Regions from separate parts of the Ornithinibacillus salinisoli genome, predicted to be linked through region 4. Evidence: riboswitches for the same ligand, from Rfam matches in the RefSeq annotation. Region 4 holds a riboswitch; each other region holds the start of a gene.

Region 1 (4,202 bases), on a different contig from region 4:
TTAAATATTTGGGCAAGCTCTTTATACTTTTGCGTATCAACCTCACTCATTGAGAATAAAACGATGAATAAAGCAAGTAGCAGTGTTAACATATCTGCATATGGAAGAAGCCAGGACTCATCTACATGGTTATCGTCCTTGTTTCTCTTCTTACGCATGAGCTTCCTCCTCTTCAAAAGCAATCTTTTCCTTAGTGGATAGATAAGACCCTAGTTTATCTTTTACGATCTGTGGTGAATCCCCATTAGTAATAGATACTATTCCCTCAATGATTATCTCTTTGATATGAACCTCATGCTGTGATTTTCTTTTTAATTTATTTGCAAAAGGATGCCACAAAACATAACCTGAAAATATTCCAAACAATGTTGCAATAAAGGCTGCTGAGATTGCATGACCTAACTTTTCCATATCTTCCATATTTCCTAACGCAGCAATTAATCCTACAACTGCCCCTAACACTCCTAGTGTCGGTGCATATGTACCCGCTTGTGTAAATACAGCAGATCCTTCTTGGTGTCTTTTCTCCATCGCATCAACTTTCTCCATCATTACATCCCGAATAAAATCAGGTGTTTGACCATCAACCGCTAACTGTAAACCCGAAACAAGGAAAGGATCCTTCATCTCACCTATTTGTTTTTCCAACATCAAAATCCCCTCTTTACGAGTTTGATCTGCCATATCGGAAAACATATGAATTAATTCTTTGATATCTGTTTGCTTATCTTCCATAAAGATGATTTTGAACCAAGCAGGCAATTTTTTAAGGGTTCTCATTGGAAAAGCGATACATATTGATGCGGCAGTCCCTATAAAAATAATTAATAATGCTGCAGGATTTATTAAAGCACTAACAGGAACTCCCTTCATAACCATTCCTACTCCTATTGCAAAAACCCCAAGAAAAATTCCTATAATTGATGTTTTATCCATTTTCTGTATACCTCCAATTAGGTGAAAGAGTAGTTAAAAACTATCCATTTCAACCAACTATGAATCTTACATATCACGTATGCTATATCGTTATATTTTCCTATAAATACTAGCAACCTATTTTGTAGCGAAATATAGATCTTTTTTACTATTTATTTATTCAATGCCAACTTGTTATTTCAATAAACGAAAACAGGAATAAATAGCTAGTTACCATATCTCATGTAATCATTTATAGGATCTTTTTACTATAAAATAGGATACTTAGTATATCGTACAGTTTTCTTGTAATATGTAGTCTTTTAAGAAATTTAATTACTGGTAAATAAAAGCAGCTACATGAACCTGAGCTGCTTTTGGTCATTCAACTTTTAATATCTCTCATCATTACTTATAGTGTTACCCAATTATTTTTCACTGCTACTATTACTGCATTGGTTCGATCGGACACATGTAATTTCTTTAATATGGAGCTTACATGGTTGTTGACCGTGTTTGCAGAGATAAATAGGCTACTCGCTATACTTCCATTATTATGTCCTTTTACAATATGCTCTAGGACATTCCATTCTTGCTCCGTTAAAATACCGGAAGGACGAATTGGTTTTTTGTTTGTGATTTTCACATAATCACTTAGTAATGCAGATGCTAGCTGAGAATGGATGTATTGTGTTCCATTTAACATGGTTTTAATTGCGAAAATCAATTCACTGATTTCCATGCCATTGTAGAAGTAACCATGTAAACCTAGCTTAAAAAGATCTGATAAACGATCACTTTCTAGTTCTGAAGACCACACCGCAATTTTAGTATGATGTTGTCCATATGTTTCAATCGCTTCTAAAATATCTATTCTAGTATTCATATCAAGAATCAATAAATCTACCTTTTGCTCATTATGCTGAAGTGAGCTAAATTCCACTGAATTGTATGCGGTTAGCTTGTGTTGAGGAAGCATTTCCTGTAATTTTTCTATGATGACGTCTCTTACTAAATCTTTTTCCTTAATCATTAAAATATTTCCCATAGCCATCGACTCCTATTTTTATTAGTAGTAAAGGATTTTGACCAATAAAAAAGGCTATTCCTAAAAAAGAACAGCCAAAAATAAGATTTATTTAACTTAAATCCATCTTGGCAACCAGGCGATCATAGTCATAAGTCATAAGACCTTAGACCCTAGGCTTTGCGTCCTATCTTTTCAGATAGTTTGCCTTTTTCTATTGGAAGTATAGAACTATACTAGTAATTAATAACTATTAGTAATGGTATCGGAATTTGTCGAATATGGCAAGAAAATTTTTGTTTTTAGAGGTTGGGAAATTTTGATAGTAAAATTGACCTATACTTGGACTAGATGATTTCTAGTTCTATATCGAATTATCCTATAATTTCCCAACTTCACACACAAGCATTTTGTACCGATAAAATTATTAATATATACTTAATTAATATCACTGTATATTTGAAAGGATTATGATACATGTCAAAAATATTAGTAACTGGTTCTGAAGGGTTTATTGGATCGCACCTAACGGAAAAATTAATTAAAGACGGGCACTCGGTGAAGGCGTTTGTTTACTATAATTCATTTAATTCATGGGGATGGCTTGAAACACTTCCTAAAGATATTCTAAAAGAAATTGAAGTATTCAATGGAGACATTAGAGATCCTAATGGTGTTAAGGAAGCCATGAAAGGTATTGATGAAGTACATCATTTAGCAGCACTGATAGGAATCCCTTTTAGCTACCACTCACCCGATTCATATGTGGATACTAATATAAAAGGGACTTTAAATGTCCTACAGGCTGCCCGAGATTTAAAAACTAAGAGAATTTTAGTCACTTCCACCTCCGAAGTATATGGCTCTGCAAAATATGTACCAATAGACGAAAACCATTCATTTCAAGGCCAATCACCTTATTCCGCTTCAAAAATCGGGGCGGATCGGATCGCAGAATCATTTTATCGTAGCTTCAATAGTCCATTAACAATAGTAAGACCATTTAACACTTATGGACCTAGGCAATCTGCAAGAGCCGTAATACCAACGATTATTTCACAGCTTCTAGCCGGTAAAAACGAAATTAAATTGGGATCCTTATCACCAACAAGGGATTTTAACTATGTAAAAGATACTGTGCAAGGGTTTATTGAAATAGCTAAATGTGAAAACACAATAGGCGAAGAGATTAACATTGCAACACAGAAAGAAATATCAATCAAGGAATTAGCAGAAGAACTAATTAAGCAGATAAACCCAAACGCTATAATTATAAATGAAGAACAACGCAATAGACCTGAGAAAAGTGAAGTAAACCGTCTTCTTGGTTCTAATGAAAAAATAAAAATGCTAACTAATTGGAAACCTCATTACACGTTAGAATCAGGACTTGCAGAAACAATAGACTGGCTAAAAAATAACTTAGATAAATATAAAACTGACATTTTTAATATATAAGGGAGAATTAATATGATTCCTCTATCTGTACCAAATTTAAAAGGAAATGAATTAAAATATGTAACGGAAGCTATTGAAGCTGAATGGATTTCAACTGGTGGAAGCTTTATCGATAAGTTTGAAACTGATATAGCAAATTACCTTAAAGTCAGCAAAGCAGTTGCATGTCAAAGTGGAACAGCGGGATTACATTTAGCACTACATTTAGCCGGAGTTGGAAATGGCAACGAGGTTATAGTTCCTACTTTAACGTTTATTGCTGCAGTTAACCCTACTAAATACGTAGGTGCAGAACCAATTTTTATGGATTGTGATCATACATTAAATCTCGATGTAAATAAGTTGGAAGAATTTTGTCAAACGGAATGTAAGCTAACAAGTCATGGATTAGTTAATAAAAGAACTGATAAGGTCATTAAAGCCCTCGTTATCGTCCATGTATTTGGGAATATGGCTAACATGGAAAAAATAATGGAGATTGCAGCTAAGTTTAATCTTACAGTAATTGAAGATGCAACCGAAGCATTAGGGACATATTGTAAGTCTGGAAAATTTAAAGGGAAATATGCTGGAACAATTGGCGATTTTGGTGTTTACTCTTTTAATGGAAATAAGATTATCACATCTGGTGGCGGAGGAATGCTTATAGCTAAGGATAATCCATTAGCAGAAAAGGCTAAATATCTGTCAACGCAAGCAAAAGATGACCAACTCTACTATATTCACAATGAAATTGGATATAATTATCGAATGACAAATTTACAGGCTGCTATCGGTGTAGCACAACTCGAGCAGTTAGAAA
Region 2 (4,202 bases), on a different contig from region 4:
TTTATATGACAGATATACAAAATGAAAAAATAATTAAGGAGGTTACAGAGCGTTTAAAAGGGATTGATATAGATATAGTAAGCAGTGATAATCAACTGGCTGAACTACTTGTGGATTCCCGCTATTCTTTTTTTCCGTTATTAGAGAGCGTATCACGACCCGATGGAGTTGTTAACTATTTGTCCCGTGGACGCTTCGCAATTTTTATAGATAATGTACCAAATGTTATTATTGGGCCAGCTAATCTAGGCGTTCTCTTGAAAACGTCTGAAGATGACCATATGCCGTTTTATTATGCTTCATTTGAAATTTTAATAAGAATTGTTGGATTAGTATTGTCTATTTTCCTTCCATCATTTTGGGTCGCTTTATCTACATATAATATGGCTCAGATCCCTTTTTCATTGCTTGCGACAATTGGTGCTAATCGAATTGGTATTCCTTTTAACACCACCATTGAATTGTTGCTAATGATCGGTCTTTTTGAGCTTTTTCGTGAAGCAGGTGTCAGATTGCCAAAAGCTGTTGGACAGACAGTTGCCGTAGTAGGAGGACTTATTGTTGGTGATGCTGCAATTAGAGCGGGATTAACATCCCCAACAATGCTTGTTGTCTCATCTATTACTGCTGTTGCGACATTTACATTAGGGAATCAATCCTTGTTTGGAACTGTTACTATTTTAAGGTTATTTTCCATACTATGCGCCGGTGTTCTAGGAATGTATGGTTTTTTCCTCAGTATGTTTTTGATTATTGGCTACCTTGCTAAACTTGAATCTTTTGGAATACCATATTTAAGTCCTATTTCCCCATTCGTTAAAGATGATTTTCCTAAAACGATGCTAAGAATTCCAGTAAATAAGCAAACTAAACGTGCCAGTATACTTAACCCAATGGATGATGACAGGCAGGAGGAAAAATAAATTGAGACTATACAAAGGTGTTTGGATAGGAGCTATTCTGTTACTTACTTTAAGTGGTTGCTGGGATGAAAAGGATGTCGGTGAAGTTAATTTTGCTACAGCTATTGGCATAGATTATGTGGATGAAAATTATATACTCTATGTGCAAATGATGGATTTCGCCAATGTAGCTAAAAAGGAAGGGGGGAAGCAATCTGAGGATGTTTCATTATTTATTGGAAAAAGTTTAGGATCTACGTTAAATGAGGCAGTGACTAATTTATATCATACATCCCAGGAATCGATTAATTGGGGACAAGTTGGAGCAATCATTTATTCGGAATCTGTGCTGAAAAAGGGAATTGAGACCTTTGAACAAGCCATAAATAGAAATGGAGAGTTTCGTTACACACCATGGATGTTCGCTACAAAAGAACCTGTGGAAGAAATACTTGGTGTTTCTGGCTTCTTCAAGTTACCACCTCTCTATACGATTTTATACAAACCAGAAAATGGGTACAGAGTGCATTCGTTTATCAAGCCAATAAGAATGCATAAGTTTGTTTCAATCTATAAGGAACCAGGTAGTACTGCAGTATTACCATCTATAAGTTTAGACTATGATTCATGGAAAGAGATTTCTACAAAGGAAGACCCCAAAAAAACGTTGAAAATAAATGGTGGTTTTCCGATTGTCCAAGAAAAATTTACGAAATGGATGTCTCTTGAAGAATTAAAAGGATTACGGTGGATTGAATCTGATACGGAAAATACTCCGGTTAAGATTATAGAAGACGAAAAAGTTATAGGAATGGTAGAAATAAGTAGACCCTCGACGAATATAAAACAGATAGAAGAAGGGAGAAGTGCAAAATTTAACATTGAATTAAAAGCAACTGGACAATTAACGGATCTAAAGGAAAGTAGATCGTTAGAAGAAATAGAACAATTGATAAATCATCAAATTGAAGAAGAAATTAGAAAAACTTATCAAATAGGGTTGGATAATAATACTGATATATATAGTTTGAGAAGGATTTTATTTCGCAATGGTATGAAGCTTGAAAATGTGAAAGATTTCCAACTTACAGAAGAAACTTTAAATGAAATTTCAACCACCTTTCATCTTGAAAGTAAAGGTATATATGATTGAGGGAGAAGCAATTGAAAACAGTTCTCTTGTACCAGTTTTCATAATATTAGAATAGAATGGTTTCACTGTTAGTGGCTCTTTCCGAAGTTTTTAAACAAATTATTTAGATTACGAGACTACCTGTGGTACCGATTAAAATATTACTCGTGTTTATTTTCAAAGTTTATATAAAACTCTCACTTATACAAAAAATTGGAATATAAGGATTTACCTTTCATCGGGTATAAAGTTATAGTAAAATTGAACTGGTGATTGGAAGTAAAGTAAATATATGGAACCATTACAACTTTCATCACATATAAATTTGCAACTAAAGTAGCATTTATGCAGTAGGTGCAGATAAATAAAAAACAATTTTTTATTCATTCCTTCGATAATAGCAAACTCATTGAAAAGTGAGGACGCAAAGCTACGGGCCTAATGGAATAATTTCTATGGCAGCCGGGTTGCCGAAAAGGTTGGAGATAATATTAATGATGTATTAATTTACATTTTTATGTCCACCGATATTTCGTGTGGACTTTTTTATTTTCAATTTGTCTTGCTAGTAGAGGAAATGATAGGAGAAAGGAAAGGAATTAGCATGTCACAACAAGAACACTGGAAATCAAAAATTGGCTTTATTTTAGCGGCTGCAGGATCTGCGATTGGCTTAGGAGCTATTTGGAAGTTTCCTTATGTTGCAGGAACTGGTGGTGGAGGAGCGTTCTTCTTCTTATTCTTAGCATTTACACTTGTGTTGGGAATGCCACTATTATTAGGGGAATTTATTATTGGGAGAAAGGGACAAAGTAATCCGATCGATGCGTATAGTAAACTAACATCCAATCCGAAATGGAGTTTTATAGGTAAAATTGGAGTATTTACTAGCTTTATACTTTTATCTTTCTACAGTGTAGTCGGCGGTTGGATTATCCTATATATCGTAAAAATAGTGTCGGGTGGATTAAACGGACTGGAACAAGGGCGATATATGGAGTTATTCGAAGAAATTATCTCGAATCCTTTTGCGACGCTTACTGCTCAGTTCGTATTTATGCTTATATCCATTCTTGTCGTTTCTAAAGGAATTCAAAAAGGAATAGAATTAGCAAGTAAAATCATGATGCCTGCTCTACTAATACTCTTTATTGGATTAGTGATTCGTTCGTTGAGTCTTGATGGTGCAATGGAAGGCGTGAAGTTCCTATTAGTACCTGATTTTTCAAAATTGACGTCAGAAAGTATATTATTTGCACTTGGACAGTCATTTTTTACGCTTTCTTTAGGGGTTTCCGTTATGGTAACTTATGCATCTTACTTACCTAGAACGCAAAATTTACCACAATCAGCTTTTTCTATCATTATATTAAATACAATTATCGCATTATTAGCAGGATTAGCTATTTTTCCTGGGGTCTTCTCCTTTGACCTCGAACCGAATGCGGGTCCGGTTTTAATATTCGCGGTTTTACCTGAAGTATTTAACCAAATGCCTTTTGGGATGTTTTTCTTTTTAGCCTTTTTAATTTTGTTTTTATTCGCTGCTTTAACATCTGCCTTTTCTATGATTGAAATTATTGTGGCTTCCGTTACGAAAAATAATCCAATGAAGCGTAAAAAATCAACTTGGATAGTAGGAATTCTTATTTTTATCGTTGGTATACCATCTTGTTTATCTTATGGTATTTTGGCAGACGTACAGCTATTTAATAAAACATTTTTCGATCTAATGGATTTTGCAGTAAGTAATGTTTTAATGCCCTTAGGTGCACTATTAATTGCAATTTTTGTATCCCGAAAAGTATCAAAGGATGTACTATTTACAGAATTAAAGTCTGGTTCGAACATAGGATCCGTTTTCTTTTCGATATGGTTTGTCTTATTAAAATATGTAACTCCGATTGCAATTATTATTGTCTTTTTAGATGTATTAGGGTTATTTAATTGGATAATAGATTTATTTAATTAGGAATACAACAAGTTAAAACTTCATGGAGGTTATGTGTATGGCGACAATGAAGGAAATGCAAAAATTGTTTCCAAGTATAGATGGTAATGAATATCAAAGAGAAGAAATAATCTCTCATATAAAAAATATTTTTACGGAGATAGATGAGTTAAAAGATCCTTCCAAATTAACATTAGGGGAAATGCCAGAGTATACC
Region 3 (4,202 bases), on a different contig from region 4:
ATACTTAGGAAGATCAAAATATGCAAAACTCGATCAAACGAGTCATGTTGAAACATATAAAATCGATAAAGATGATTACGGAGTAGAATGACCACTGAATCCCTTCATATATATGAAGTAATGGAGAAGAATATATAAAGGGGGCAGTATAAAATAAGAGGTCCAATCGCTAAGCCACATTTGATTACCAAAAGCTTAAATCCCGAAAATCAAGAGACTCCAATTGTTTTTATGAAGGAAGATATCGTAAGTAATAAATTATTTTATAGGAGAAATCATTTTTCTTATCCTGCGTTTCAGCCATCTTTTTTTATGTAAAGGTCGAAGGTCATGTTCAATCACCTATTATATTTTCATTACCGGATATATTAGCGATGCCAGCAAAAAAATTAGAAATCGTTTTAGAATGTGCAGGTAATAAAAGAAAATATTTTTGGCCAGATGTATATGGAGAACAGTGGGGGAAAGGTGCAATGAGTCAAGGTGTGTGGAAGGGCGTATCATTACAAACATTGTTTACATATACAGGAATTATAAATACTGCTAAAGAAGTGGTTTTTCAAGGTTTTGATTATGGAAAAAGAACGGATTCCAATGAAAAACATCATTTTTCAAGGAGTTTATCTGTACAACAGGCACTTCATCCAGATACAATCTTAGCATATCAGTATAATGAAAAAGCGCTCACCCTTGAACATGGTTTTCCTTTGAGGTTAATTGTACCAAGTATGTATGCGATGGCATCTGTAAAATGGGTGAATAAAATAGAGGTTATAGATCATAATTTTAATGGTTCTTTTCAAAAGGACGATTATGTATATTAGCCAAAAAAAGATAGTAATATTGGTGCTAAACCAGTTACAACGATGAATGTGAATTCAACGATACAGAACCCTTTACATATGGATGTTTTGAACGAAGGTAAACAAGAAATTTCAGGAATTGCTTGGACCGGTGAAGGTATAATCAAAAAGGTAGAAATTAGCTTCGATAATGGAAGCACATGGTTACCGTGTCAATTAATGACCACTCCTCATAAATATAGATGGGTAAAATGGAGGTACGAATGGAGTCAAGTTAAAAAAGGGGAGTATACAATCCTTTCCAGAGCAACAGATACCAAAGGAAGAGTTCAGCCATTTGAGCCAATGTGGAACCGTAAAGGATATGGATATAATGCCAGATCGTGTTAAAGTGAAAATTGTAGTAAGGTAAATCAGGCTCGGAGGTATCTTCGAGCCTGTTTGCATGTACAAAAGTAATTATGAAAAATATTCCTATCATATTCTGCAGAATTTAACTCAAGCTAATACGTGAAAGGGGAGATTATTTGATGTATCAACAATTGCGAAATATCATGACATCAAATGTTTTTACAATAAGTGAATCACAATCTGTTCAAGAAGCTGCTGCTTTAATGAGTGCACACAATATTGGATCAATACCAGTTGTAAATAATAATGGGCAAATGGTTGGTATTGTAACAGACCGTGACATTACACTTCGTGCTACTGCACAAGGTGAAGCAGCCCAAACACCTGTTTCACAAGTAATGACAGCACAACAAATAGTACAAGCAACACCAGATATGAATGCGGAGGAAGCGGCGCAATTAATGGCACAACAACAAATTCGTCGTTTGCCGGTTGTCGAAAACGGACAGGTTGTTGGTATGGTTGCATTAGGAGACCTTGCAGTAGATCATCAATTAGATCAATCTGCTGAACAAGCACTTTCAAGTATTTCAACCCCTTCAGCACCACAAAAGTAAACGAAATGCTAATGGATTATAGAAAAGGGCGCCTGCGCATCCTTTTCTATGTCCTTTATTTTTAGGGGAAATTGTATTGAAAAAAGATTTACTTGCATTATTTTTGCAAAAATATTGTTTTTTATAGACTCATAGATTACTATTATTATATTACATAATATAATGTGTGTTTCTAGAAGAAAAAGGCAAACTGCTTGAAAGAGTAGGACGCAAAGTCAAGGGTCTAAAGTGAGTCGATTAGATGTCGATTTACTACGATAGCCTGACTACCAATTTCCTATTTTTAATAAATTGGCTATTCAAACAGGAGAATAGTCAATTTTCTTGTGTCAGAAATCATCTAATAAATTTTTACGGAGGATCATAATATGGTTAAAAAATTCAAAATAAGTAAGCCTAGTTTCAGGAATATTAGTATTGGGTGGAAATATGGTATAACGCTAGTCATTGTGTTGTTATTATTTGGAGGCTCTTCTGGGGCTGTCATGAAATTAGTAAGTGATATGGGCAACGATATTGATACGATAGAACATAGAAGTAATATAGCGATGGATATCTCAGAGATGGGATCACTCATCAGATCAAAAGGAATACGTATTGTTACATATTTTCAAGATCAGGATCCTACACTAGTCGAAGAATTCGAGGAGCGACAGGAACAATTTAATACATTAGCAACATCGGTTAGTTTAATGGAAAAAACCGAGGAGCAAAAGCAATTATTTGATGACATTATTTCGAATGATCAAGAAATTAACCGTATTTTTAAAAACTACATTGTTTCTGCTATTGACAATGGCAATACTAGTTCGGCTGAAGCTTTTGTTGGTCAAGCAAATATTTTAAGAACGCAGACAATAAAAATGCTAGATGAATTAGTTGCTACAGTTGATGAAGATCGTCACCATGCCATTTCTAATGCGAAACAAAATCAAGAATCTACTTTTATAAGTCAGTTAGTATTTTTAATTAGTTCTATTATTATAGGGGCCTTACTTATTGTTATTATCAGTCGAATGGTTACGAAGAATCTACGTAAAGTGGTTGAAGTTAGTAATAAAATAGCTGAAGGTGATTTAACAGTACAAAGAATTGATTATGATGGAAAGGATGAAATTGGTCAGTTGGCATCATCTATAAATAAAATGAGTGCTAGCTTACAAAATCTCTTACAAGAGGTTTCTACCGTATCCGAATCGGTTAATAGTCAGAGTGAAGAACTCACACAATCAGCAAATGAAGTAAAGGAAGGATCTGAACAGGTTGCATCTACTATGCAGGAATTAGCAGCTGGGTCAGAAACTCAAGCAAATAGTGCAAGTGATTTATCATCGGTGATGAATACATTTTCTGTCAAGGTTCAGGATGCAAATAAAAATGGAGTCTTAATTGAACAATCAAGCAGACAAGTACAGGAATTATCTACAAAAGGTAGTCAATTAATGACAACATCAACGGAACAAATGACTCGAATTGATCAAATCGTTCAGGATGCTGTTGATAAGGTACAGGGATTAGATACACATTCACAACAAATAACAAATCTGGTTTCGGTTATTAGGGATATTGCAGATCAGACAAATTTACTAGCGTTAAATGCAGCTATTGAAGCAGCAAGAGCTGGTGAACATGGAAAAGGATTTGCTGTTGTTGCTAATGAAGTAAGAAAACTAGCAGAGCAAGTGGCTGTGTCGGTAACAGATATAACAGGGATTGTGAAAAATATTCAACAGGAATCTAGTGCTGTAACGGAATCACTCCAAGGAGGATATAAGGAAGTCAAAGAAGGTACGTTACAAATTACGGCAACTAGTGAAACGTTTAGGGAAATACGTGGAGCGATTGATAAAATGGTTTTAAGTGTTGAAACAGTTACAGGAAACTTAACAGATATTGAAACACAAACGATGGAAATGAATACTTCTATCGAAGAAATTGCATCTATATCAGAGGAATCTGCTGCGGGAGTAGAACAGACTTCAGCGTCTTCACAACAAACAAGTAGTTCGATGGAAGAAATGGCTAGAAGTTCTGAAGATCTAGCGAAATTAGCAGAAGAATTAAATAAACTAGTACAAAAGTTTAAATTATAAGAAGAAACTAAGAGGCTGAGACAGACGTGTTTTAGACAAAGAAAAATCCGAACTGATTCAAAATTCTGATATGCTCCCCTTAAGGTAGACAGATTTTAAAAAAAATCTGTTCACCTTAGGGGGAATTTTTATGTCTAATCGAGCTTGTTCTATTGAACTTAAACTGGAGGTAATCCAGGCTTATAAAGATAAAGTCTATTCACTGAAAGAATTATGTGCTAAATATCAAATTCATTTTACATCTGTTTATGAATGGGTGGAGAAGTTTGAGAAAGCAGGGAAAAGTGGTTTAGAGGAATCAAAAAAATGGAGAACATATTCTATAAAATTAAAAGAAG
Region 4 (4,202 bases):
TATTCCCCAACTGATGATATACATTAATTCGATAGCGAGAAACATTTTTTATACTATAGGAAGTATCGATCTCGCCTTCGTTCATTAAGCGATCCCAATCTGATTCTGATAGTAATTCTCTAGCGAGTTCTTCTGTATGATTTCGTGTCAACACTTCTTCTCCGTTGAGAATTAGGTTCCCATTAATTCGATAAACAGGGGGAGAATCTACTGTAAGATGCAAATCGGATGCTTGGCTAATATATGCTTTTTTCAAGAGTTCATTGATAGTAAATAGCAATTTAATCCCTCCTATTCCATTGAAGCAACTCGCAATACTTCTTCCGTCGTCGTTAATCCCTGTGATACCTTTTCTAGACCGTCCTCAATTAAAAATTTTATACCACTTTTTTTGGCATAATCTCTTATTTCCCCTCTAGTACTTGTATTCATAACGAAACGTCGGATCTGGTCATCAATAGGAAGAACTTCATGTATGGCTATCCTTCCGCGATATCCAGTCATCCCACAGCTAGAACATCCTTTTCCTCTATTGACAGATGTTACTTCAATTCCTGCTTTATTAAATAGTTCCATTTCACGTTCTGTAACACTTACCTGTGTATTGCAATCCGAACATATTCTTCTTACTAATCGCTGACCGACAATACCATTTAATGAAGAAGCAATTAAAAAGGATTCAATACCCATATCGATTAAGCGAGTTAATGCTGCAACAGCACTATTTGTATGTAGTGTACTTAAAACAAGATGTCCAGTTAATGAAGCACGAACGGCAATTTGTGCTGTTTCAAAATCACGAATTTCACCAATCATAATTATATCTGGATCTTGACGTAAGATAGATCGAAGACCATTTGCAAACGTCATACCGATTTCCTCTTTCACCTGTACCTGATTAATACCTTGTAGCTGATATTCAACTGGATCCTCGATTGTAACAATATTCACTTCTTCACTATTTAGTCGATTTAATGCAGCATATAGCGTAGAGGATTTCCCTGAACCTGTAGGCCCGGTAATAAGGATAATTCCATTTGGCTTTTCAATCATACTTTTAAAATTTCTTAAATTACTTGTCGTAAATCCTAATTTATCTATATCATTTAATGCATTTGACAAATCTAGTATCCGCATCACTATTTTTTCCCCATAGACAGATGGAAGGGAAGAAACACGGATATCGAGCGGTTTATAATTGATATCCATTTTTATCCGTCCGTCCTGAGGGATTCGGCTTTCCGTAATATTGAGATTACTAATGATTTTAATCCGCGCAATGAGTACGTTTTGCATATATCGAGGTAATGCTCTCTCTGTTCGAAGCATCCCATCTACGCGATAACGAACTCTCAGCTCCGTTTCTTGTGGATCAAAATGAATATCACTTGCTCTCTGGGCTACTGCATTAGCTATAATTTGATTGACAAGTCGTACAATCGGAGAATCTTCATCTGTAATCCCTGTTTCATCAATACTTTCCTCTGGTGCAAAGTCTCCCATTACCTCTTTAATCGATTCCTGTATATCATAATACTTTGTAATTGTTCGATATAGTGAATCCTTGGTCGCAATACCAGGAGTAATCTGAAAACCAGTTGCCATCCGAAGTTCTTCCATTGCAAAATAGTCCATGGGATCAGCCATCGCGACAAAAAGCTTGTTGCCATCGACCCTAATTGGCATGACCGTATGTCTTTTTGCTAATTCTTTTGGGACTAATTGTACTAGTTCCTCGTCTATTGGATATTGATAAAGATTGATATGCGGAATTCCAAGTTGAAATTCAAGTACCTCAATTAATTGTTGCTCTGAAATATACCCTTCTTTAAGTAACGCATCGCCTAACTTTTCATCAGATGATTTTTCAGAAAGTGTTGCAGCTAATTGTTCTTCCGTAATTAACCCTGAGTGAACAAGCAAATCCCCTAGTCTCTTTCTAGCCATCGAATATCTCACCTCCATCACAATAAAATTATATTTTTAGGATAGTTAATTACTAACGCTTCTTATGTAGTATTTTATTCCTAGTCAACTAGTAAAAAAAGACAATAAAAGCCCCTACATAATCATAAATTGTGTAAAGGCCGGTTGCATCAGTAGCTCAACACGATCGAGATGCCCATAATAAGATCGTATATCAAAGCTTCCTCTTTAATTGTTGTTTAGTACTTTCGTATTAATTTTATAGTATCAACGTATTACATATTCGTCAACAACATTCCGATGTTTCCCAACTTCCATTATTAAAAAAAATATATTTCTATAAAATTAATCGTACATACCATGAAATCAAATGTTCAGAAAAGAAATAAGATATTAGTGTGGCTAACACAATATATGGTCCAAACGGAACTGGTTGTTTCCTTTTAGTTATTCCAAGTAAGATTAATAGCATACCTAGTACAGATCCAATGAAACATGCTAGAAAAAAGGCGATCAAGACTTTTTCCATTCCTAACATAAGACCTAGTAACCCAAATAATTTCATGTCGCCTGCTCCCATACCTCCACGACTTATAATAATGATGATTGCAATGATACTAAATCCTATTGCTCCACCAGCTACAGCTGACCACCAAGGCTCCAACGGGTCAATAACATTCATTATGATAAATAAAGGCAAGAAAAATAGAAGTACTTTATTGGGAATTAACATATAAACAATATCTGATACAAGGATAATCATGGAAAGGGAAATTAATAGAAGCGCCTTCCATAATTCTGCATCAAAACCGATCATGACATAGCTAAAGGCGAATAAAAATCCGGTAATAACTTCGACTAGAGGATATATATAAGATATTTCTGTTTTACAGTTTCTACATTTTCCATGTTGTATTATAAAAGATATTACAGGAATAAGTTCATACCATGAAAGTTGGTTATGACAGGAGGGACAAACGGAACGGTCATTTGTAAATTGTTGACCTTTAGGGACCCGTAGTCCGACGACATTAAAAAATGATCCAAATATTAAACCTATGATTCCGAATAGAATAATTATAGTTGTTTGCATTAACACTGACTCCCCCTCACCGTCAGAAAACTGTTTACATTATACCATTATTGTTCCCTGTATAATATCTATATTTTTCCATCATAAATAAAACGTAACACGCTCACGTGTTACGTTTTACAATTAGTTGTATGTTTACAACACCAATTCTTCCCCAATTTCCATCTTACGCGCTTTCCCGTTCTTTACTTTTTGAACAAAGTCATCTGGATTCTGCTCAATTACAGGGAACGTATTATAATGAACCGGAACAACAACTTTTGCTTTTATCCATTCTGCTGCAATCATCGCATCCTCAGGTCCCATAGTAAAATTATCCCCAATTGTAATAAATGCAAGATCGATATCATTCATTTCCCCATACATTTTTAAATCCGTAAATAATGCTGTGTCCCCTAAATGATAGATCGTTTTCCCTTCTACCGTTAACAAAATTCCACCTGGCATTCCAGTATAAATAATCGAACCATCCTCTTCCGTATAAGAAGATCCGTGAAACGCTTGCGTGAATTTAACATGTCCAAACTCAAAGGTACGAGCACCACCAATATGCATTGGATGAGTAGAAATACCTTTTTGTCCTAAGTACAATGCCAATTCATTAGGAGCAACAACTAAGGCACCTGTTCGTTTAGCAATCTCTACTGTATCTCCTACATGATCGTTATGACCATGTGTCAGTAGAATTACGTCAGGTTCAACCTTATTTGCATCTAAATCACACGCTTCATTACCAGATATAAAGGGATCGATTAATATAGTGTGTGTACTTGTTTTTACTTTAACTACGGAATGTCCATGATACGATACTTTCACGATAATCTCTCCTTTTTTATGTTGTTATATAGTATATATTCGATATTTATTTTACAATATCCTTTTTTACATAAGATGTTTTCTAATTGTTCCATTAGTTCCCGAGTTTGCTAAATAGTTCTGGACTGTCCATAGTTGAACTGTGGCATTAATCTATATAAAGCCATGCCAAGAACCTTTAACTATGAAAAAGAGTGACTCCCATTTGAAGTCACTCCCTCTATTATTGTAAATGACCTAATACATCATCGTATTCCAGTCCGTGTGCCTCAGCAACTGCTTTATAGGTTACAAATCCTTCAATCGTATTGATACCTTTTAACAGGGATCCATTCTCAAGGCATGCCTGTTTATATCCTTTATTAGC

What was found. Region 4 has a riboswitch for cyclic di-GMP ahead of ACFSTA_RS10900 (GspE/PulE family protein). Riboswitches for the same ligand answer to the same signal wherever they lie in the genome.
Region 1: linked by a shared signal. The riboswitch ahead of ACFSTA_RS14745 (response regulator transcription factor) and the one ahead of ACFSTA_RS10900 (GspE/PulE family protein) in region 4 are both predicted to bind cyclic di-GMP.
Region 2: linked by a shared signal. The riboswitch ahead of ACFSTA_RS20515 (sodium-dependent transporter) and the one ahead of ACFSTA_RS10900 (GspE/PulE family protein) in region 4 are both predicted to bind cyclic di-GMP.
Region 3: linked by a shared signal. The riboswitch ahead of ACFSTA_RS19230 (methyl-accepting chemotaxis protein) and the one ahead of ACFSTA_RS10900 (GspE/PulE family protein) in region 4 are both predicted to bind cyclic di-GMP.

Annotation. Positions count from the first base shown of each region.
Region 1 is NZ_JBHUMI010000017.1:158,484-162,685, reverse strand. It holds gene motB (flagellar motor protein MotB) at 1-158, opposite strand, end outside; gene motA (flagellar motor stator protein MotA) at 151-936, opposite strand; gene ACFSTA_RS14745 (response regulator transcription factor) at 1,328-1,963, opposite strand; cyclic di-GMP riboswitch class I at 2,070-2,161, opposite strand; gene ACFSTA_RS14740 (NAD-dependent 4,6-dehydratase LegB) at 2,420-3,400, shown strand; gene ACFSTA_RS14735 (LegC family aminotransferase) at 3,413-4,202, shown strand, end outside.
Region 2 is NZ_JBHUMI010000046.1:30,027-34,228, forward strand. It holds gene ACFSTA_RS20505 (spore germination protein) at 1-923, shown strand, start outside; gene ACFSTA_RS20510 (Ger(x)C family spore germination protein) at 925-2,055, shown strand; cyclic di-GMP riboswitch class I at 2,424-2,509, shown strand; gene ACFSTA_RS20515 (sodium-dependent transporter) at 2,639-4,006, shown strand; gene ACFSTA_RS20520 (pyridoxal phosphate-dependent decarboxylase family protein) at 4,053-4,202, shown strand, end outside.
Region 3 is NZ_JBHUMI010000043.1:22-4,223, reverse strand. It holds gene ACFSTA_RS19250 (flavin reductase family protein) at 1-91, shown strand, start outside; gene ACFSTA_RS19245 (molybdopterin-dependent oxidoreductase) at 303-824, shown strand; gene ACFSTA_RS19240 (hypothetical protein) at 867-1,193, shown strand; gene ACFSTA_RS19235 (CBS domain-containing protein) at 1,334-1,771, shown strand; cyclic di-GMP riboswitch class I at 1,946-2,045, shown strand; gene ACFSTA_RS19230 (methyl-accepting chemotaxis protein) at 2,140-3,864, shown strand; partial or broken gene ACFSTA_RS19225 (helix-turn-helix domain-containing protein) at 3,995-4,202, shown strand, end outside.
Region 4 is NZ_JBHUMI010000016.1:59,551-63,752, reverse strand. It holds gene ACFSTA_RS10905 (type IV pilus twitching motility protein PilT) at 1-280, opposite strand, end outside; gene ACFSTA_RS10900 (GspE/PulE family protein) at 292-1,947, opposite strand; cyclic di-GMP riboswitch class II at 2,077-2,160, opposite strand; gene ACFSTA_RS10895 (prepilin peptidase) at 2,264-3,019, opposite strand; gene ACFSTA_RS10890 (metal-dependent hydrolase) at 3,155-3,835, opposite strand; gene ald (alanine dehydrogenase) at 4,059-4,202, opposite strand, start outside.